DNA from 3 places in the Arthrobacter sp. SD1074B genome. Region 3 is predicted to be linked to each of the others. Evidence: riboswitches for the same ligand, from Rfam matches in the RefSeq annotation. Region 3 holds a riboswitch; each other region holds the start of a gene.

Region 1 (7,156 bases), 1.3 Mb from region 3:
TTCTTTGTAAGTCTGGAATGTGGGGTGCGTTTACTGCGCAAAACAGTCCGGCCCCTCCACCATAAGCTGGTGGAGGGGCCGGACTAAAGACAAGTACTGCTGGTCGCGCTACCGGCGGCGGTCGGTGTCGACGACGTCGACCCTGACCGGCTCGCCGTCGGCCAGTGCCGCCACCACAGTGCGCAAGGCGCGTGCGGTGCGGCCCTGGCGTCCGATCACCCGTCCGAGGTCGTCCTGATGAACGCGCACTTCGAGGGTGTCCCCGCGGCGGTTGTTCTTCGCACTGACCTTAACGTCCTCGGGACTGTCAACAATCCCGCGGACCAGGTGTTCGAGCGCTTCTGCCAGCAATTTACTCAGCCTCGGTGGTCTCTGCTTCGGCGTCGGCGGGAGCCTCGGCTGCGTCGTCCTTCTTAGCCTTCTTGGTGATGGCTTCCGGGATAATCACGGAACCCTTTTCCGGGGTGACGAAGGCTTCCTTGGGAGCCTTGGTCTTCAAGGTTCCCTCCTGGCCGGGGAGACCCTTGAACTTCTGCCAGTCACCGGTGATCTTCAGGATCGCGGCGACCTGCTCGGACGGCTGTGCGCCGACGCCGAGCCAGTACTGGGCACGGTCCGTGTCGACCTCGATGTACGAGGGCTCTTCGGTCGGGTGGTACTTGCCGATCTCTTCGATGGCACGGCCGTCACGCTTGGAGCGTGCGTCCATGACGACGATGCGGTAGTACGGTGCGCGCATCTTGCCGAAGCGCTTAAGGCGAATCTTTACGGCCACTTTTGTGGTCACTCCTGTTTCTGAAACGGGGTCGAGCCCGGCGTTCTGCACCCGTGGGGCGGGCCGTACTAGGGGGTTCTAAAGGACAGGATCCGGACGCGGAGAGAGGGGCCACGCAGATCGAGTACGTGTTCATTGTGCCAGATCACCGCGCGGATTTCGACTTGACACCCGCGGCGGGCAACTTGCGGGTGGTTTTTGGCCGGGGCGGGCGTCGAGTCAGGACGTCCAGACGTAGAGTCCTGACTTCGTGGCGGGGTCGACGCCGGCCGCCAGCTCGGCGAGCTGCCGGACGTAGCGGGCGGCCTGCTCGGCGCCGAAGGGCATGTCCTCCTCGGCCGCCCAGCTTTCCGCGACCTCGGCCAGGACATCGCCTTCGCCTTCCGTCTCGTAGCTGAGCAGCTCCGCGAGGGCCCGGACCATCGCAGCCGGCACGCCCAGCAGCGAGTCGCTGGCAACGTCCACCATCGCCAGCTCATAGTCGGCACCCGCGGCGTGCACGGCGGTGCCGGCCAGGTCGCCCAGCCGCTCCACCTCGAAGTCGCTGATGTCCGGAATCCGGACAGCGCCCGGGGCAGCCGCGGCGCCGCCGTCGAGGGCCGACGCGCGCTTCAGGGCGGCATCGTGGGTGGCGACGAAGATTTCAGTAAATCCCAAGGAAGTGCTCCTCATCCGGGGGTAGGGCTGGCATGGTGCCGGCAGCCGCCCTGCGGCGGCCGCCGGTTTCAGCCTAGCCCAGACGGAGCCGAGGCCCTGCTGGGCAGGTCCGGCTGGGCAGGTCCGGCTGCGGTCTTAGCGAACGGCGACGCGGATCCGGTTGCGCCACGGATCATCGAAGCGCAACTCGGCACCCGTGTGGTGGGACTCGACGCCGGCGGTCTTGAGCCGGTCGGCGAGGGCGCCGACGTCGTCTCCGGAAGGAACTTCGATGAGCACTTCGCCAAGGCCAAGGGTGTCGTGGCGGGGTCCGGCGCCGCGGCTGTTCCAGACGTTCATGGCCATGTGGTGGTGGTAGCCGCCGGCGGAGACGAAGAGGGCCTGGCCGTGCCAGCCCGCGGTCTTCTCGAATCCCAGCGTGCCGACGTAGAAGTCGTGGGCGGACTGCACATCGCCGACCTGCAGGTGGACGTGCCCGACGCCGGCGTCCGCCTCGCGCTGGCCGGCCAGCGACGCTTCGGTGAGGTGCTGCTCGAGGTAACGCTGCGGGGGCAAGGCGAGGCTGTCCATCACGACGTTCTTCCCGTCCCAGGACCAGGCGTCGCGGGGCCGGTCCCAGTACAGCTCGATGCCGTTGCCCTCCGGGTCATTGAAGTAGAAGGCCTCGCTGACGAGGTGGTCGGCGCTGCCGGTGAAGGACTGCGGCTCGTACTGCGCAGCGGAGGCGACGGTGGCGGCCAGCGAGGGCTGGTCCTCGAACAGCAGGGCGGTGTGGAAGAGGCCGGCCTCGCCGCGGGAGGGCAGGTTCAGCCCGGGGGCGGGGGCCAGGTGGACGAGGGGCTTGCGCTTGCGTCCAAGGTACAGCCCGCCGTCCTGCTCGGCGACGATGTCGAGGCCGAGGGCGCGCTGGTAGTAATCGGTCATGACCTTCATGTCGCCTACCTTGAGCATCACGGTGCCCATGGTGAGTTCGGCGGGAAGGAGATCCTGGGTGCTGGTTTCTGCGGTCATCGAAACGCTCCGGTGGTGGTCCTGCGGCCACCGACCTTCGGTGACCTTACTTAGACATAAATTACTTGAAGCTTCAATTTATTCCTAATGCGGGAGAGGCTCTTGACCTACCAGTTCCCCGCGCAGCACGATGTTCCGGGGCGCCCGCAGGGTCGCGAGGTTGCGGCGGGGGTCCTCGGCGCAGACCAGCACGTCCGCGCTGGCGCCTTCGGCAATGGATTCGGCACCGAGCCAGCCCCGGGCAGCCCAGGTTCCGGCGTCGAGCGCCGCTGCGGCCGGGAGTCCGGCGGTGTGCAGGGCCTCGAGTTCATCGGCGATCCGGCCGTGTTTGATGACGCTGCCCGCGTCCGTCCCGGCGTAGATGGCCACGCCGGCTTCGTACGCCTCCACGATCCGTTCGGCGCGGCGTTCCCAGAGTGAGCGCATGTGTGCGGCGTAGCGCGGGAACTTGCCTTCGGCTTGGGCCGCAATGTCCGGGAAGGTGGCGATGTTGATCAACGTGGGCACGATCGGCACACCCTGTTCGACGAAGCGGGGCACGTGCCGGGGCAGCAGCCCGGTGCCGTGTTCGATGCAGTCAATACCGGCGTCGAGCATGTCATCGAGGGTGTCTTCCGCGAAGCAGTGCGCCGTGACCCGGGCGCCCTCGTCGTGGGCAGCCCGGACCGCGTCCTTTACGGTCCCGGCCGGGAAGCTGGCGGCAAGGTCGCCGGCGTCGCGGTCGATCCAGTCGCCCACCAGCTTGACCCAGCCGTCCCCCGCGCGGGCCTGCTTGCGCACGGCCTCCACCAGGTCCCCGGGTTCAACCTCGACGGCGAAGCCCCGCAGGTACCGTCGCGTCCTCGCGATGTGCCGCCCGGAGCGGATGATGCGCGGCAGGTCGCTCCGCTGCTGGATCCACCGGGTGTCGTGGACCGCGCCGGCATCGCGGACCAGCAGCGTTCCCGCGTCGCGGTCGGTCAGGGCCTGCCGCTCGGCTACCTCGTCCGGGACGTCTCCGCCGGGACCGAGCCCGATGTGGCAGTGCGCGTCGACCAGGCCCGGGATGACCCAGCCATCCAGGATTAGGTCCGCCGCGGCCGCGGGCCGGTTGAAGGTCAGCCTGCCGTCCACGGCCCACACTCCGCGCCGCTCCCGATCGACTGCCGTGAGGACCGGGCCGCTGAATTCGATGATGCTGCTCATGGCCTAAAGCCTAATCCGCATGGCGATCCGCGGGCCCAGCGCGTCCAACCCCGGGGCAAGACCCTGCGCTGAATCACGACGCCACGCTGACACAGACGCGGTCCGGGCGCCCCCGCCGGCTTCCCGGGCGCCCTGTGGTAGCTTCGTCTACGACCACACGGGTGCCCCTGCAGGGGCTGAGATCAGGCTGGCGCAGCCTGCGACCGTTGAACCTGTCCGGGTAATGCCGGCGAAGGAAGTGAGTAGTTCTTTGAGCGCAACAAATCCACAGCACAGCCCTGCCCTGAACGGGAACAGCGCCGCGCCAACGGAGCCTCCCGCCAGCGGCGCAACAACCGTGACGCAGTCCCTGAAATCCCATGCACTCGCGTATGTCGAAGACGGCGGGATCCGCGTCCCGGTGACGGAAATTGCCTTGGAACCATCCCCGGGCGGCGTCGGGAATCCTCCGTTCCGGGTGTACCGCACCGCGGGACCGGGCAACGACCCGGTGGTGGGGCTCGCCGCTTTCCGCAGTGAATGGATCGCCGGACGCGGGGACACGGAACCCTACAGCGGCCGGGAACGCAACCTGCTCGACGACGGCAAATCCGCGGTCCGACGCGGTGCCGCCTCAGCGGAATGGCGCGGAGCGCCGCCGGAGCCCCGCCGCGCCGTTGAGGGCCGAACGGTCACCCAGATGCACTACGCACGGAAGGGCCTCGTGACACCGGAGATGCGCTTCGTCGCATTGCGGGAGAACTGCGACGTCGAGCTCGTCCGCAGCGAAGTCGCCGCCGGCCGGGCCATCATCCCCAGCAACATCAACCACCCGGAGTCCGAGCCGATGATCATCGGGAAGGCGTTCCTGGTCAAGATCAACGCGAACATCGGCAACTCTGCGCTCACCAGCTCCATCGCCGAGGAGGTCGACAAGCTCCAGTGGGCCACGCAGTGGGGAGCGGACACGGTGATGGACCTGTCGACCGGGGACGACATCCACACCACCCGCGAATGGATAATCCGCAACTCCCCTGTCCCCATCGGCACTGTCCCGATCTACCAGGCCCTGGAAAAGGTCAACGGCGAGGCAAATGCGCTGACCTGGGAAATCTTCCGGGACACCGTGATCGAACAGTGCGAGCAGGGCGTCGACTACATGACCATCCACGCCGGAGTGCTGCTCCGGTACGTCCCGCTGACCGCCAACCGGGTTACCGGAATCGTGTCCCGCGGCGGTTCGGTCATGGCCGGGTGGTGCCTTGCGCACCATCAGGAGAACTTCCTGTACAAACACTTTGACGAGCTGTGCGAAATTTTTGCCCGCTACGACGTCGCCTTCTCCCTCGGCGACGGGCTGCGGCCGGGGTCGACGGCGGACGCCAACGACGCAGCCCAGTTCGCCGAGCTGGATACCCTGGCCGAGCTCACGCAGCGGGCCTGGGAGTTCGATGTCCAGGTCATGGTGGAAGGCCCGGGCCACGTGCCGTTCCACCTCGTCCGGGAAAACGTGGAGCGCCAGCAGGGACTCTGCAAGGGGGCGCCCTTCTACACGCTGGGGCCGCTGGTCACGGACATCGCACCGGGCTATGACCACATCACTTCGGCGATCGGCGCCACGGAGATCGCCCGCTACGGCACGGCCATGCTGTGCTACGTCACGCCCAAGGAGCATCTGGGCCTGCCCAACAAGGACGACGTGAAGACCGGGGTCATCACCTACAAGATCGCAGCCCACGCCGCCGACCTGGCCAAGGGGCATCCCGGTGCACACGAACGCGACGATGCCCTGTCCAAGGCCCGGTTTGAATTCCGTTGGCGCGACCAGTTCGCACTTTCCCTGGACCCGGTGACCGCGGAGGCCTTCCACGACGAGACTCTGCCGGCCGAACCGGCCAAGACAGCCCACTTCTGCTCCATGTGCGGGCCGAAGTTCTGCTCCATGCGGATCAGCCAGGACATCCGGGACGAATACGGTTCAGCGGATTCCCAGGCAGCATTGGCACAGATGGCAGCCGGAATGCGCGCGAAAAGCGACGAATTCCTGGCGGCCGGCGGCAAGGTCTACCTGCCCGGGCCCTCCCTCGGCGCGCCCTCTTAGACGGGGCCCCGGCAGCCTTCTGACGCGCGGCACCGGCGCGTCAGGAGGCGTGGGCGTGCCGGCTGCGGTTGACGTCGGCGATGAAGGAGCGGATGGCGCGGTCGCCTTCCTTCGAATCCTGCGGCCGGTGCCCGCCCGGGGCGGTGCGGTGCAAGGCGCCCGTCTCCCGCAGGTAGCCGGCAATTTCCTCGTAGAGCGGTTCCCAGCCGCCGGTCAGGACCAGCGTCGGCACGCCCGGAACAATCTGCAGCGGGGCTTCCCACGGCGGTGCCTGCAGGCGGAGGCGCCGCGCGGCGCGTCCGTCCTCCACCGCGGGCTCGCCCACGGTGCCGCGGACCGGGGCGTGGGCGGCGAACACCCGGCGCACGAACTCCCGGTGGAAATCCTCGTCGCCGAGGTTGTGCCGGACGTCGAAGAGCGGCTGCATCAGGGCCCGGTGCGCGGCGGTCGCCGGCAGTTCTGCCGTAAGCGAGAGGCAGGCCGGTTCCACCAGGGTGAGGGACCGGACGAGGTCGGGGCGTTCGACGGCGGCCATCATCGCGGCGATCGCGCCCTGCGAGTGGGCCACGACGTGGCCGCCGGCCTCGCCGCGGCCGTCGTCCGCCAAGGCCCGCAGCACGATGCCGGCGTCGGCGGCGAAGTCTGTTTCCTGCGGTTCGGCGACGGGGTCGAAACCGTGGCGCCGCAGGAACAGGGCGTCGTAGCTCAGCGCCATGCCGTGCTGCTTCGGCCACGCCGCGGCGCCAAAACTGCCGGCCCCGTGGACGAAGACTACGCGCTGCTTGAACATGTCCTAAGCCTATGGCACCGCCCCGTCAACGAAGCCGACGACATACTGGCTGTCGGCATGCTGCTGCCGGCGGCAGACCGGTTTCGGCTACTTGCTGCCGCCGAGGAACTTGTCGAAGCCCTTGGGCAGGTTGAGCTGGGAGGGGTCGAATTCCCCGCCCTGCTGGCCGAAGGCTGCACCGGTGGGCACGGCCTTTGGGCCGGCGGCGCGCCGCGCCTCCGCGTCCTTGAGCTCCTGCGCGGCCTTGGCCGGGTTGCCGGAGCGGGCCTTCTTCTTCGGCGCGCTCTTGGCTCCCTTGCGGGCACCGCCGCCGCCCATCCCCGGCATTCCCGGCATCCCGGGCATGCCGCCGCCGGCCGCCATTTTTTTCATCATCTTCTGCGCCTGGGCAAAGCGCTCCAGCAGGCCGTTGACCTCGGAGACGTGCACGCCGGAACCGCGGGCGATGCGGGCGCGGCGGGAGCCGTTGATGATCTTCGGGGCCACCCGCTCGTGCGGGGTCATGGACCGGACGATCGCCTCGACCCGGTCAATTTCGCGCTCGTCGAACTGCTCGAGCTGCTGCCGGATGTTCTGCGCACCCGGCATCATCATGAGCATCTTCTTCATCGAGCCCATGTTGCGGATCTGCTGCATCTGGGCGAGGAAGTCCTCAAGG
Region 2 (7,156 bases), 800 kb from region 3:
CAGCGGCACGGTGGCCCCGCTCATTGCTCCTCCCCCGGACCAGCCACGCCGCGGACGCTTTCGCGCCGGCGGCGGTCTTCCTTGGTGACCAAGAAATAGGAGATTCCTACCAGGGCCGCAGTGACGGGAATCCACATCATTTGATACCAGTAGAAAAACGGTATTCCGCCCAAACGCGGCTCATCGTGCGAATAAGCGGGCACAAACAACGGAACCACAATGGCGATGAGCAACAGGATTCCGGACACGACGTAGGGACCGGACTTGGCCGGTCCCCGCGTCGGCACATCAGGGCTGGACATGGACGCCTCCTCACCGAGACGGGCCCCCGGAGCGGGAAGGCTTCCCGGGACATGCCGGGGGCCGGCGGACCCTGCAGTGCAGCGGTCGTTAACACACAGAATAGACACTGGATTTAATCTTCAACAGTGCCTTTTATTCACCGTCTAAGCAGCCGAACGGGCCCCGACGACAGCCGCGCCGGGGCCACTAAAGAAACTCGGCCCGGCCTTCCATGGCGGACGAGGCCAGGGCATGCTCGCGGCGCGGGATCCGGCCCGCCCTGCGCGCCAACCTGCCGGCGATGACGGCATGACGGAACGCCTCCCCCATGACCGCCGGATCCTGGGCGCGGGTCACGGCGGTGGCGAGCAGCACGGCGTCGCAGCCCAGTTCCATCGCGAGCGCGGCGTCGGAGGCCGTGCCGATGCCGGCGTCGAGCACCACCGGCACAGACGCCCTCGAGACAATGAGTTCGATGTTGTGCGGGTTGAGGATGCCCAGGCCGGTGCCGATCGGGGCGCCCAGCGGCATGACAGCGGTGGCGCCCAGGTTTTCCAGCCGAAGGGCCAGTACCGGGTCGTCGTTCGTGTAGGCGAAGACCTTAAAGCCGCGGGCCACCAGCTGCTCGGTGGCCTCCACGAGTTCCAGCGCGTCCGGCAGCAGGGTGTGCTCGTCCGCGATCACCTCGAGCTTCACCCAGTCCGTCTCAAGCGCCTCGCGGGCCAGCTCGGCGGTGAGGACGGCGTCCTTGGCGGTGAAGCAGCCGGCGGTGTTGGGCAGCACCCGGATGTTGTTGTCCGCCAGCAGCTGGAAGAGTGAGCCGCTCTCGGCCGGCGAGTAGCGGCGCATGGCGACCGTGGTGAGTTCCGTCCCGGAGGCCACCAGGGCGGCGCCCAGTCCATCCAGGCTCGGTGCCCCGCCGGTGCCCATGATCAGGCGAGATCCCAGTTCCACGCCGTCGAAGGTCAGCGGGTCCCGGCGTGCCTGCTGTGTTGCGGCGAGTGCTGTTTCTGCCATGTCGTTCATCCTCCCTGTACCGCGGTAACGAGTTCGACGTCGTCGCCCTCGTCGAGTGCCGTCGCGTGCCACTGGCTGCGCGGAACGACCTCGGCGTTGCGGGCGACGGCGACGCCGAGCTTCCGGCCGTCCGTCGCCTGGCCGTCGGCGGCGAGCGTCCGGCCGGTAACCCCGCTGACCAGCGCGCCGACTGTGGCGCCGTCGGCGAGGGCGTGCTGCGCTCCGTTGAGCCTGATGTTCATGCTGTGGTCCTGTCTGTTGGTGAGGCGTTTGCGGGTGACACGTCCCGCGGTTCGTGCGCGGAGGAATCCGGGCGGCGGCCGGAGAACCGGTCCGGCCGGAATTGGGCCCAGCGCGGGTCCGGCTGCCCCTCCAGCAGTGCCCGGCAGACGGCGGCGGCCGCCGGGGTGAGCAGTACCCCGTGCCGGAAAAAGCCGGTGGCCACGATCAGCCCCGCGATCTCCGGCCCCGCGCCGGGGCCGGAGACGCGGCCCAGCAGCGGGGCGTTGTCCGGCGTCCCGGGCCGTGCCCTGGCCGTGGCTTCAAGCAGTTCCAGTTCGGCGACGGCCGGGAGCAGCTGCTGTGCATCGCGCAGGAGCTGGTACACACCGCCAGCGGATACAGCGCCGGACTCGGATGGCGCGTCCTCCCGCTGGGTTGCTCCGATCACCACCGTGCCGTCGGCCCGCGGAACGATGTACACCGGCACACCGCGGACCAGCCCGCGCACGGTGGAGCGCAGCAGCGGCCGAAGCCGGTGCGGGACCCGGAGCCGGAGGATATCCCCGTAGACCGGCCGCAGCGGCAGGGACAGTCCTGCCGGCAGGCCCTGCAGGTTGCCCGCCCCGAGGCCGTTCGCCACGACCGTCTCGCCGGCACGGATTTCCCCGCCGCCCTCAAGCGTGGCCCCGGCCACACGGCAGCCGTCCCAGAGCAGCCCGGCCGCCCGGCGCCGCACCGCCGTGAACCGGCTGTCGGCGGCCAGCAGCGAGCCGATCCGGGCCAGCAGCCGGCGCGGGTCAACCTGGTGGTCGGCCGGGATGTCGAAGGCGCAGGAAATGCCCGGGCTGAGCAGGGGCTCACGGCTGCGGGCCTCGCGCACCGTCAGCGGCTCCACGGTCAGGCCGCAGGCCAGCTGCACCGCCCGCAGGTCCGCGAGCGCCCGGCGGTCGGCCGCGTCCGCGCCGACGGCGAGGGTCGGCGTCGTGAGATACCCGGTGCCGCCCTCGTCGGCGCCGCCGGCCAGGGCAGCCGCGAACTCCGGCCAGAGCCGCGACGCTTCCAGCATGAGGGTCAGGAGGCCTTCCTCCTGGTAATGCAGTTCGCTCACGGGAGCCAGCATGCCGGCGGCGGCCCAGCTGGCGCCGGAGCCGGGGGCGTCGTCGAGCAGGGCGACGGTGCGGCCGGAACGGCGCGCCTCCCAGGCGATGCCGTGGCCGATCACTCCCCCGCCGATGACGGCGACGTCGTAATATTCGGCGCCTGTCCGCGGCGCCGCTCCGGTGGCGGGTGTGACGGATGGTGGGACTGATACGTCCATGGTCTTCCTTCCCTACGCCGGTACTAACCGGATCAGGTCAAGCGGTCGGCTCTGACGCCCTCTCAGCCCGGCGGCCGGTGACGGCCTGCGCGGGCTCCCGCGGTATGCGCCCAGTTTAGAGGAACTAGGCTTGTGGCATGAGCCAGGATGTCCACACCACCGCCCGCCTGTACCTGTGCACCGACGCCCGGAAGGAACGCGGCGACTTCGAGGACTTCGTTGATGCCGCCTTTACCGGCGGTGTTGACATCATCCAGTTGCGGGACAAGTCGCTGGAGGCGGCCGAGGAGCTGGAGTTGCTGGAGGTCCTGCACACCGTCGCGCAGCGGCACGGCCGGCTCTGGGCCGTGAACGACCGCGCCGACGTGGCCTCGCTCGCCGGGGCGCCGGTCTTCCACATCGGGCAAAAGGACATATCCTTCACCGCGGCCCGGGAGTTCCTGGGCAAGGGCACCGTGATCGGCATGTCCACCCACACGCCGGAACAGGTCGACGCCGCCATCGCGGCGGCCCCGGGCCGAAGCGGGCTGGACTACTTCTGCGTGGGGCCGGTCTGGGCCACCCCGACGAAGCCGGGCCGTGCCGCCGTCGGGCTGGACCTGGTGCGCTACGCCGCCGCGGCGATCGGCCGGGCCGAAGCCGCGGATGTCGGAAAGGTCTCCGGCGTGGTGCCGTGGTTCGCGATCGGCGGCATCGACCTTGCCAACGTGGAGCAGGTCGTCGACGCCGGGGCGCGCCGGATCGTGGTGGTCCGGGCGATTACCGAGGCCGCTGATCCCGCCGGAGCCGCGCGGGCCCTGCTGGCCGCGCTTGACGCCGGAAGCCACGCCGACGCGGGCGCCCGCAGCGGCGCCGGGGAAAGCTAGCCGGGAAACCTAGCCGGCGAGTCCGAGCTGGGACATCCGCCGGGAATGGCCGGCGGCAAGTTCGGCGGTTAGGGCGCGGGCGAGTTCGCCGGCCCGGGCCTCATCCGCGCCGGTCAGGCCGCCGAGGAAAGCATGTTCCACGCTGACCCGCTGGGCCTGGGTGAGTGCCTCACCGAGCAGCCGCCGGGCCCACAGCGCCAGCCGGGAGGCCAGCCGGGGGTCATCGGCGAGGGCCTCCTTGAGACGGTCCCGCAGCACCGTCGTCGCGTCCCCGGCGGACTGGACCTGTTCGATCAGTGCGGCGGTGTCGGCGTCGACGTAGCTGGAAAGGGACCGGTAGAAGTCGGCGGAGACCGTGTCGATCACGTAGGCCTTCATCAGGGACTCATGCCAATCGGCGGGCCGGGTGCGCTCATGGAAGTGATCCACCGACGGCTGGAAGGGCAGCATGGCTTCCTCCGCGTCGACGCCCAGGCCGGCCAGGTGAGCGCAAACCAGTTCGAAGTGCTGGAACTCGATAACGGCGAGGCGGCCCAGCACCGCCCGGTCATGCAGGGTGGGCGAATACCGGGCGTCGGAGGACAGCCGTTCGAAGGCCGAGAGCTCCCCATAGGCCATTACCCCCAGCAGGTCCCTCAGGAAACGGTGGTAGCGGGCGGACTCAGCCGGGGAGGTGCTCATGCTTCAAGACTAGTAGCGGAAATCGGGCTACCCTGATTTCGTGTCTCATCATCGCCTGACTCCGAGCGTCCGCCAGCAGAAGAACCAGCTGGCCCAGGCGCTCAATGCACTGCGCACCATCCTGGAACTGCCCGGTCCGTTCCCTGAAGCGGCGCTCCGGGAAGCCGAGGCGGCCGTGGCCGGCCACGAACTGCCCGAGCTGGACCTGACGCACGTGGAGTTCGTGACCATTGACCCGGCGTCCTCAACGGACCTGGACCAGGCCTTGTTCATTGACCGCGCCGGCGACGGCTACAAGGTCTTCTACGCCATCGCCGATGTCCCGTCGTTCGTCCAACCCGGCGGGGCGCTGGACGCCGAGACCCGGCGCCGCGGCCAAACGTTCTACACCCCGGACGGCCGCATCCCGCTGCACCCGGAAGTCATCAGCGAGGCGGCCGGCAGCCTGCTGGCGGGCCAACTCTGCGCGGCCTTTGTCTGGGAGTTCGAACTCGACGACGCCGCCGAGGTGGCCTCCGTACTGGTGCGCCGGGCGCAGGTCCGCAGCCGGGCGAAGCTCAGCTACCACGGCGTGCAGGCCGCACTCGACGGCGGCACCGCGGACCCAGTACTGCAGCTGCTCAAGGAAGTGGGCAGCAAACGGGTGGAACTGGAACGCCTGCGCGGCGGGGCAAGCCTGAACATGCCGGAACAGGAAATCGAGCAACTGCCCGACGGCGGCTACCGGATCGTCGCCGCGCCGCCGCTGCCGGTGGAGGACTGGAACGCCCAGATTTCACTGATGACCGGCATGGCGGCAGCGGAGCTGATGCTGCAGGGCAAGGTCGGCATCCTGCGGACCATGCCCGCTCCGGACGAGAGTTCACTGCGGCACTTCCGGCGCCAGACCGGCGCGCTCGGCAAGCCCTGGGACGGCCAAATCAGCTACGGCGAATACCTGCGCACCCTGGACCCTACCGACCCGCGACAGCTTGCCATCGTGCACTCGGCCGGGATGCTTTTCCGCGGCGCCGGCTACACCCACTTCGACGGCGCCGTCCCGGAGGACGCCATCCAGTCCGCCATCGGCGCGGCCTATGCCCACTCCACCGCCCCGCTGCGGCGCCTGATCGACCGCTTCGTCCTGGTCATCTGCGAGGCCCTGTCCAACGGCGCCGAAGTTCCGGGCTGGGCCCGCGAAGCGCTCCCCTCGCTGCCGGCCATCATGGCGGCCTCGGACCAACTGGCCGCCAAGCTGGAGCGGCTGTCGCTGGACACCGTGGAAGCGGCCCTGCTGAGCAACCACATCGGGCAGGAATTCGACGCCGTCGTCATCTCCGGCTCAAAGCCGGCGAAGAACGGCAGCACGAACGGCAACGGGAAGGGCAACGGTAACGGGAACGGCCCCTCGGGAATCGTGCAGATCGCCGAGCCCGCCGTAACGGCGCGGTGCCCCGGCGAACTGGAATCCGGCACCCAGGTCCGGGTGCGGGTCATATCCTCGGACATCGTGACGCGGGAAGTCCGGCTCGAACTCGTGGGCTGATGTCACGCCCCAGTTTGCACCCCGAAGCCACGCCGCTGCCGCGCCACACCGCCGGCCCCGGTCGAGGTTCCGAACGGCGAACAGCTAGACTGGAAGGGTAGTAATGGATGCCCGGTCGTTGATTTCCATGTTTTTCGAATTCAACAAGCCCGCCCCTACGCGATCTTGAGACACACCCGCTGGTCCCAGTGCCAGCATTTAGATAGCCCGCGATCGGCTTCCACTGGACTTGCTTGCGCCTCTTGAGCGTGCTCCGGAACGGCCCTGCGCCGGACCCGTTGAGCATGCAGCGCAGCCCAAATGAATAAGGAAACTCCCCTGTGAGTGAATTGCACACGCACCAGCTTCTGACCGACGAATCCGGCACGGAAACGATCGAGCCGGAAGAAACCATCATCTCGGACGAAACTCCGCATGAAATCGCGGAAAAGTCGTTCGCCGACTACAACGTCCGCGCCGACATCGTTGAATCCCTTGCCGACGCCGGCATCACCCACCCGTTCCCGATCCAGGCTATGACGCTGCCGGTTGCCCTGGGCGGCCACGACATCATCGGCCAGGCCAAGACCGGCACCGGCAAGACCCTTGGCTTCGGCATTCCGGCCCTGCAGCGCGTCATCGGACGCGACGACGCGGGCTTCGCAGACCTCCCGGCCCCCGGCGCACCGCAGGCCCTCGTCATCGTGCCGACCCGTGAACTCGCGGTCCAGGTCGCCGGCGACCTGCAGAACGCGGCCCGCAAGCGCAACGCCCGCATCACCACGATTTACGGCGGCCGCGCGTACGAGCCACAGGTGGAGTCGCTGCAGCAGGGCGTCGAAATCGTTGTTGGCACCCCCGGCCGCCTGATCGACCTTTACAAGCAGAAGCACCTGGTCCTGAAGAACGTCAAGATGGTCATCCTCGACGAGGCCGACGAGATGCTGGACCTCGGTTTCCTGCCGGACGTCGAGACCCTCATCGCCGGCACCCCGGCTGTGCGCCAGACGCTGCTGTTCTCCGCCACCATGCCCGGCCCGGTCGTCGCGATGGCGCGCCGCTACATGACCAAGCCCACCCATATCCGCGCCGCGGATCCCGAGGATGAGGGCCTCACCAAGCGCGACATCCGCCAGCTGATCTACCGTGCCCACAGCATGGACAAGATCGAGGTGGTGGCCCGCATCCTGCAGGCTCGCGGACGCGGCCGGACCATCATCTTCACGAAGACCAAGCGCACCGCCGCCAAGGTCGCCGAGGAACTCG
Region 3 (7,156 bases):
CACGATCAGCAGTTCCTCCTCGACGCCGAAGGTGCGCATGCAACCATTGTGCGCCAGCACCGCCCCGGGAGCGCTACCCCAAAAGGGTGGTCAGACGACTCAGTCCTGGAAGTATTCGATCCTGGCGCCGATGGTGTTGAGACGCTCGGCCAGATCCTCGTAGCCGCGCTCAATCACGTAGATGTTACGCAGCTCGGAGACGCCGCGCGCGGCCAGCATGGCCAGCAGCAGGCAGGCGGCCGGGCGCAAGGCCGGCGGGCAGCCGACTTCCGCGGCCCGCCACTTGGTGGGCCCATTGACGTAAATCCGGTGCGGATCCAGCAGCTGGACCTGCGCGCCCAGCTTGTTCAACTCGGTCAGGTAGATGGCCCGGTTCTCGTACACCCAGTCGTGGATCATCGTCTGGCCCTGCGCGTTGGCGGCAATGACAGCGAAGAACGGCAGGTTGTCGATGTTCAGGCCGGGGAAAGGCATCGGGTGGATTTTGTCCGCGGGTGCCCGCAGCTCGGAGGGCTTGGTGGTGACGTCCACCAGCCGGGTGCGGCCATTGCGGGCTAGATACTCCGCGGACACCTCCAGCCGCTGGCCCATCTGTTCAAGGGTCGCCAGCTCGATTTCCATGAACTCGATCGGGACCCGGCGGATCGTGACTTCCGAGTTGGTCACGATGCCGGCGGTGATCAGGCTCATCGCCTCGATCGGGTCCTCGGACGGGAAGTACTCGATGTCTGCGTCGATTGACGGGCGGCCGACGATCTTCAACGTCGTGGTGCCCACGCCGCCGATCTCCACTCCCAGCATCTGCAGGTAGAAGCAGAGGTCCTGGACCATGTAATTCGGGCTGGCGTTGCGGATGATGGTGGTGCCGCGGCGGTGGGCGGCAGCCATGATGGCGTTTTCAGTCACGGTGTCGCCGCGCTCGCTCAGGACGAATGAACGGTCGTCGCCGTCCGCGGGCGGCGCCTGCACGCTGTAGAAGCCGGACTTCGCCTCGACGCTGAGGCCAAACTGGCGCAGGGCCTGCATGTGCGGCTCCACGGTGCGGGTGCCGAGGTCGCAGCCGCCGGCGTACGGCAGACGGTATTCGGCGGATTCATCGAGCAGCGGGCCCAGGAGCATGATCACGCTCCGGGTCCGGCGGGCGGCCTCGACGTCCATCGAATCAAGGTCCAGCACGGCCGGGCGACGGATCTGCAGGTCGTTCGCGTTCAGCCAGGTGCATTCGACGCCGATGCTGGTCAGAACCTCGACGATCCGGTTGACCTCCTCGATCCGGGCGAGCCGGCGCAGGATGGTGGTGCCCCTGTTAATCAGGCTCGCGCACAGCAGCTCGACGCCGGCGTTCTTGCTGCTGTTGACGTCCACGGCGCCCGAGAGCGTGCGGCCGCCCTCCACCCTGAGGTGGGTCATCTGCGGCCGGCCGACCTTGACGATGGCCCGGCCGAAAATGGCTTCGAGCCGCTGGATCATTTTCAGGCTCAGGTTCTGCTTGCCCTGTTCCATCCGGGCAATGGCGCTCTGGCTGGTTCCCAGTTCGGCCGCAAGCTGTCCCTGGGTCCAGCCCTTCTCGCCGCGGGCGTCCCGGAGCACGGCGCCAACGGATTCAGCAGTCTGTTGAGTCATAAGCAATAAATATCATGGATGGTCTATCTGAGCGCCGTAGATGCTAAAAATTGCATTAAAGCTCACACAATATCCATTTCGTGCGATACCGCACCCATGGGATGCCGACGCAGAAGCCAGCGCCCGGCCTCTACTGCTGGCCCAGGAACACCATATTCCAGGTCCCGGCGCTGATCGCCGCCGCCACCGCCGCGCCGGCGATCAGCACGCCGCCGAGGACCACCCACGCGTCCAGCCGGCTGAACGTCGCCGTCCGTGCCCAGGTCCGCGGCGCGCCGCCGAAGCCACGTGCTTCCATGGTCACCGCGAGCCGGGAGGCGCGCCGGAGTGCCTGGACCAGCAGCCCGAAGCTCTGCCCCAGCGTGGCCCTCAGCCGCTGCGCCGGATTGCCGTGCGAACCGACGCCGCGGGCCCGCCGGGCCATGCCGATGGTCTGCCATTCCTCGGCCATGAGCCCCACCAGGCGCATCGCGGCGAGGGTGCCGAGCACGAACCGGTGCGGCAACCTTGCCTGCTGCGCCAGGGCGTCGGCCAGGTCCGTCGGGTCCGTGCAGCTCATCAGCAGCACCGCCGGCAAGGCGATCGCGAGGCCGCGTAACAGGAAGCCCAGCCCGAGCTGCAGCGAGCCCTCGCTGATGGACCAGACACCGACGTCGAGCAGTATCCTTCCGTGGTCCGGCGCCAGGATCGCGGTGCTCCAGCCGCCCACGGCCGCCGCGAGGATCAGCGGCCAGCCGCGCTGCCAGAGCAGGGCCAGGGTCAGGCCGGCAAGCGGGAACAGCAGGAGTTCGAAACCGAGCGCGACGGAGGCGGACACCCAGTCGATGGACAGCGCCAGGACGACCGTAATGAGCACGACGCCGGCGAACTTGGCCAGCGGGTTGGCCCGGGCCAACACTGCGCGGTTCCCGGGCAGTGTCAGGGTGTCCCTCATGGCGCCGCCACCCCCGGATTCGTCCGGCCGGGCACGCCGGGCCGCGGTGCGCCGAGTTTCAACTCGGTGCCGCCCAGGACGTCGCTGAATTCCGCGTCGTGGGTCACCGAGACCACGGCAGTGCCGGCGTCGAGGAGCTCGGAGAGGAAGGAGGCAAGTTCCGCCCAGGTGCTGGCGTCCTGGCCGAAGGTCGGCTCGTCCAGCACCAGCACCTGCGGGTGCGCGGCCAGCACGGTGGCGACCGAGAGCCGCCGCTTTTCGCCGCCGGAGAGGGTATAGGGGTTGGCGTCGACCAGGTCGCGCAGCCGGAGGCGTTCCAGCAGTTCGTCGACCCGTTCTTCGCCGCGGCCCAGCTGGCGGGGTCCGAACATCAGCTCGTCCAGCACCCGGCCGGTGACGAACTGGTGCTCGGGTTCCTGGAACACCGTGCCGATCCTGGCGATCAACTGCTGCGCCCTCCACTTGTAGGGATCGATGCCCGCGCCGGCGCTCAGTTCGGTCGTGGCGGAGACCGCACCGGCCACCGGGGCGAGCAGTCCGGCCAGGGTGAGGGCGAAGGTTGACTTCCCGGACCCGTTGGGGCCGGTGATGGTCAGTGCCTGCCCGGCCCGGACCTGCGCCGTGATGCCGGACTGCACTGGCGCGGGCGGGACAGTGCGGAACCCGCGCAGCACACCGGTGCGGCGGGGCCGTTCCCGCGACACGGCCAGCCCCTCGGCGGCCAGCAGCAGTTGGCCCGGCGCGAAGCCGCCGCCCTCGCTCGCGAGGGCGCCCCCGGTGCGGGCCCGGGTGGCAGGCACATGGCCGGGCACCCAGACGCCGGCGGCGATGAGGATGTCCCGTGCCTGCTCCAGGACCAGGTCCGGGGGCCCGTCCAGCAGCACGGCGGAGTCCGTGGCGGATCCGGGCTGGAGCACGACGATCCGGTCCACGAGGTCTTTCCAGACGGCAACCCGGTGCTCCACCACCACCAGCGTGGCCCCGGTCTTGTCCAGGCACCGTCCCACGGCGTCGCGGACCTCCAGGACACCGGCCGGGTCAAGGTTGGCGGTGGGCTCATCGAGCAGCAGCAGGCCCGGCCGCATCGCGAGGATCCCGGCGAGCGCCAGCCGTTGCTTCTGCCCGCCGGAGAGCGCCGACGTCGGGTGCTGCAGCGACAGGCCGCCCAGCCCCACGTCATCGAGCGCCTCCGCCACCCGGCGCCAGATCTCCGCCGGGGGTACGGACAGGTTTTCGGCTCCGAAGGCGACGTCGTCGCCAAGCCGCGACAGCACCACCTGGGTCTCCGGGTCCTGCTGCATCAGCCCCGCCCTGCCACGCCGGGCGCGGGGCGGGACGCCGTCGATCAGCAGGCTGCCGGTCTCGTCCGAGTCCTCGGCGTCCGCGGCGGCTGCCGAGGACGCCGCTGCAGCAGTGCTGTCCCCGAGCACCCCGGCGAGGGCATGCAGCAGCGTGGACTTGCCTGCACCGGACGGGCCCAGCAGCAGCACGCGCTCGCCCGGGCGGATGTCCAGGTCCAGGCCGCTCACGGCGGGCCGGGGCCGGCCGGCGTGCCGCCAGCCCCAGCCGCGGGCGGCGACCGCGGCCGGCCGGACGGCGTCGGAAGTTCTCATGCGTGTGCGGGTCTCAGGAGAACACGGGTTCCGACGCTGCCTTGCGGGAGGCGAATGAGCCCAGCACCCCGGTCTTGGCCAGGCCGCGGGCGGCCAGCCAGGACAGCCCGCCGGCAATTACGGCTCCGGAGATGGCGCAGAAGATGATGTAGGCGAGCTTGTCACCCGTTTCGTACGCGATGTTCCAGCCCCAGGGCAGGAAGGAGTCGTTCAGGCCGCAGAACAGGCCCGCGCCGGCTCCGGCGAGCAGGGACACCGGCAGGTTGAACCGCTTGTACAGGAACGCTGCGAAGATCAGTTCGGCGCCCAGGCCCTGGACGAAGCCGGAAAACAGTACCGAGGCGCCGTACTGCGAGCCCATGATCAGCTCGCCGGTGGCGGCGACGGTTTCGCAGAAGAGCGCCGCTCCGGGCTTGCGGATAATGAGCATGCCCAGCACCGCGGGAATCATCCAGCCGCCGGCATACAGCCCGGTTAGCGGCGGGTAAACGGCGTTGAGCGGAACGGAAACAAGGTTGGAACCCTGGGACCAAGCCCAGAAAATCACACCGCCGGCAACAGCGATCAACGCCGCCACCACAATGTCGACCACGCGCCAGTTGTATTTGCCGCTGGTAGGTGTCTGCTTCGCAGAAATATCAGTCATGTCGTCCTCCTGAGGTACAGGAGGGGAGGGTGTGTTCCGGCGGCGCCGCGGCTTCCGCCACGGGCGCCGGGCACCCTGAGAACTCGACTCCCTTGCGCCGGTACTAACCGGATCAGGTTCGAGGGTCTGCGGCTGTCCGCACTCTCAGCGCCCACCTACGGTTCCCTGGACTGCTCCAGTGATGCCCGACGGCGGCGCTCCCCTGTCGTATCAAAATCGCCCTTGTGGGCTGGGCCAGTTTACACCCGGCAGACCTCCCCGGTGACTCGCAGTTGTCGTCGTCCCGAGGGCCCACAACGACAACTACTGCCAGCCAGTTGGGGCTGGACCGCTTGTGACCTGCGAGAGCCGGCTTGCTAGAGTCGGCGTAGCATGCGATCACGTGACACCGCCGAGGCCGGGTCCTGCCGACGGCGGCCGACTAACGGAAGCTGAAGCCCTTGACCGACTCCCCAGCGCCTTCCCCCGAGTACGACCCGGACTCCGCCGAACCGCAGCCGCACGGGTCCCTGGCGGCGCTCATCGGCCGCCTCCTGATGGAGATCGAGGAACTGCAGTTCGAGTCCTTCAGCAAAGACGACGCCCTTGACCTTGGGCTCCGCCTGGTGGAACTTGGCCGGCAACGCTCCCACCCGATCGCCATCGACATCACCAAGGGTGAGCAGGTGCTATTCCACGCTGCGCTGGAGGGCGCCACCCCTGACAACGATCGCTGGATCAGAGCCAAACAGCGTACCGCCGTGCGGTATGAAGTCCCATCGCTGCTGGTGGGCCTTCGGGCGCGCGCGGCCGGGCGCAGGATCGAGGACAACGCCTGGTTCGACCAGCAGGAGTTCGCGGCCCACGGCGGCTCGTTTCCCATCTACCTGCGCGGCACCGGGATGGTAGGCGCCGTCACGGTGTCGGGACTGCCGCAGAAAGCCGACCATGAGCTGGTGGTCGAGGCGTTGACGGAGGTCCTTGGCCGGCCGGCGTCACTGGGACGCTAGGCTAGGGGAAGCCCTGTTTCCTCCCGCAAGGAGTAAGACGTATGAACATCTTCATCAAACTGCTCGGCACCGGCATCAGCCTTCTGGCCGGTTTTGTTGGCACCAAGGTGGTCGACACCGTTTGGGAGAAGACCACCGGCAACAAGCCGCCCAAGGGCCACGACGACGACGTTCCCACCACACTGCGCCAGGCGCTGACATTCGCCCTGATCTCGGCCTCGGTCAGCGCCATCATCCAGGTCCTCGCCAACCGCGGCACGCAGCGGGCAATCACCCGCTTCGCCAAAACCCAGGACCTCGTCTAGGGCGCATCGCCTAGCGCGCCTCAGCTAGCGCACCGCCCGGGGCGACGGCCCTGGGCGACGGCTGCGGCGTCACTCGTCGTCGGTAAACCCGCGCTTGCCGGCCGCCTGCTGCACGACGGCCTCGAGCTCGTCGGCGCTGAGGAGTTCCGGATGCAGGTGCTTGGTGCGGTAGCCGGCGCGTCCCACCATGTGGGCCGAGACCGGCACGGTGAGCAACTGGAAGATCCACGCCACTCCCAGCACCGGCCACACCCACCAAGTGCGCAGCTGCAGCCCCACCGCGCACAGCAGCAGGAAGAGGCCAAGCACCTGCGGCTTGGTGGCGGCGTGCATCCGGCTCATGAGGTCGGGGAAGCGCAGCAGGCCGATTGCCGCGCCGAGGGACATCAGCGCCCCGACCACCATGAACACGGCGGAGACGGCGTCGATCACGGCGTCGGCGGAGCTTGTCTCAGGATTCATTGGGCTGCTTCCTCCGGTCTGCCACGAAACGGGCCACGGTCACCGAGCCGACAAAGCCGATGATGGAGATGGACACCAGCAGCATCAGGTTGTTCAGGTGCCGGTTCACGGCCATGTCGATGCACAGCGCCGCGCCCAGGATGGCCAGCAGCACGTCGGCGGCCAGCACGCGGTCAAGCAGCGAGGGCCCCCGCGCGATGCGGATGATCGCGCCGCCCGCGGCGAGGGAGAGTACGACGGCGGTGATGGCCAGGACCAGCGGCATCATGCGCCCACCTCCTGCTTCAGTGCGGACAGTTCCGCCGGGGTGCCCATGATCCGGATCAGCGCGGCCTCGGTGTCGCGGACCTCCTTGCGGAGCTTGGCCGCGTCCCCTCCGTCGCGGACGTTGATGCCGTGGATGTAGAGCGTGGACGTTGACCGGTCCACTTCCACCACCACGGACCCCGGAATCAGCGAAGTGACATGCCCGGTGGCGGTCACCAGCAGGTCTGAATGGCTCCGGAGTTGGACGGCGACGACGGCACTGATCACCTGCGGGCCCCGGACCACGGCCAGGTACAAGACCTGGAAGCTGGCCGCCA

Evidence for each region. A riboswitch is a leader RNA that binds a small molecule or an ion and turns the genes downstream of it on or off. The one in region 3 is predicted to bind thiamine pyrophosphate.
Region 1: it holds a riboswitch for thiamine pyrophosphate, as region 3 does, so the genes downstream of both, thiC (phosphomethylpyrimidine synthase ThiC) here and ACUYM2_RS17065 (ECF transporter S component) in region 3, are expected to answer to the same signal.
Region 2: it holds a riboswitch for thiamine pyrophosphate, as region 3 does, so the genes downstream of both, thiO (glycine oxidase ThiO) here and ACUYM2_RS17065 (ECF transporter S component) in region 3, are expected to answer to the same signal.

The regions. Positions count from the first base shown of each region.
Region 1 is NZ_JBRAZT010000001.1:2,380,644-2,387,799, forward strand. Features, by position in the region: gene ACUYM2_RS10995 (RNA-binding protein) at 109-351, opposite strand; gene rpsP (30S ribosomal protein S16) at 353-775, opposite strand; gene ACUYM2_RS11005 (hypothetical protein) at 995-1,432, opposite strand; gene ACUYM2_RS11010 (VOC family protein) at 1,568-2,443, opposite strand; gene ACUYM2_RS11015 (amidohydrolase family protein) at 2,528-3,628, opposite strand; TPP riboswitch at 3,776-3,883, shown strand; gene thiC (phosphomethylpyrimidine synthase ThiC) at 3,852-5,708, shown strand; gene ACUYM2_RS11025 (alpha/beta fold hydrolase) at 5,749-6,498, opposite strand; gene ffh (signal recognition particle protein) at 6,586-7,156, opposite strand, start outside.
Region 2 is NZ_JBRAZT010000001.1:2,848,769-2,855,924, forward strand. Features, by position in the region: gene mctP (monocarboxylate uptake permease MctP) at 1-24, opposite strand, end outside; gene ACUYM2_RS13170 (DUF3311 domain-containing protein) at 21-302, opposite strand; gene ACUYM2_RS13175 (thiazole synthase) at 490-1,299, opposite strand; gene thiS (sulfur carrier protein ThiS) at 1,305-1,541, opposite strand; gene thiO (glycine oxidase ThiO) at 1,538-2,839, opposite strand; TPP riboswitch at 2,831-2,950, opposite strand; gene thiE (thiamine phosphate synthase) at 2,977-3,705, shown strand; gene ACUYM2_RS13195 (ferritin-like fold-containing protein) at 3,715-4,386, opposite strand; gene ACUYM2_RS13200 (RNB domain-containing ribonuclease) at 4,427-5,911, shown strand; gene ACUYM2_RS13205 (DEAD/DEAH box helicase) at 6,232-7,156, shown strand, end outside.
Region 3 is NZ_JBRAZT010000001.1:3,652,289-3,659,444, forward strand. Features, by position in the region: gene ACUYM2_RS17045 (glutamate--cysteine ligase 2) at 1-39, opposite strand, end outside; gene ACUYM2_RS17050 (UDP-N-acetylglucosamine 1-carboxyvinyltransferase) at 100-1,623, opposite strand; gene ACUYM2_RS17055 (energy-coupling factor transporter transmembrane component T family protein) at 1,754-2,557, opposite strand; gene ACUYM2_RS17060 (ABC transporter ATP-binding protein) at 2,554-4,170, opposite strand; gene ACUYM2_RS17065 (ECF transporter S component) at 4,184-4,816, opposite strand; TPP riboswitch at 4,888-5,030, opposite strand; gene ACUYM2_RS17070 (heme-degrading domain-containing protein) at 5,257-5,805, shown strand; gene ACUYM2_RS17075 (DUF4235 domain-containing protein) at 5,847-6,110, shown strand; gene mnhG (monovalent cation/H(+) antiporter subunit G) at 6,180-6,572, opposite strand; gene ACUYM2_RS17085 (MrpF/PhaF family protein) at 6,562-6,840, opposite strand; gene ACUYM2_RS17090 (Na+/H+ antiporter subunit E) at 6,837-7,156, opposite strand, start outside.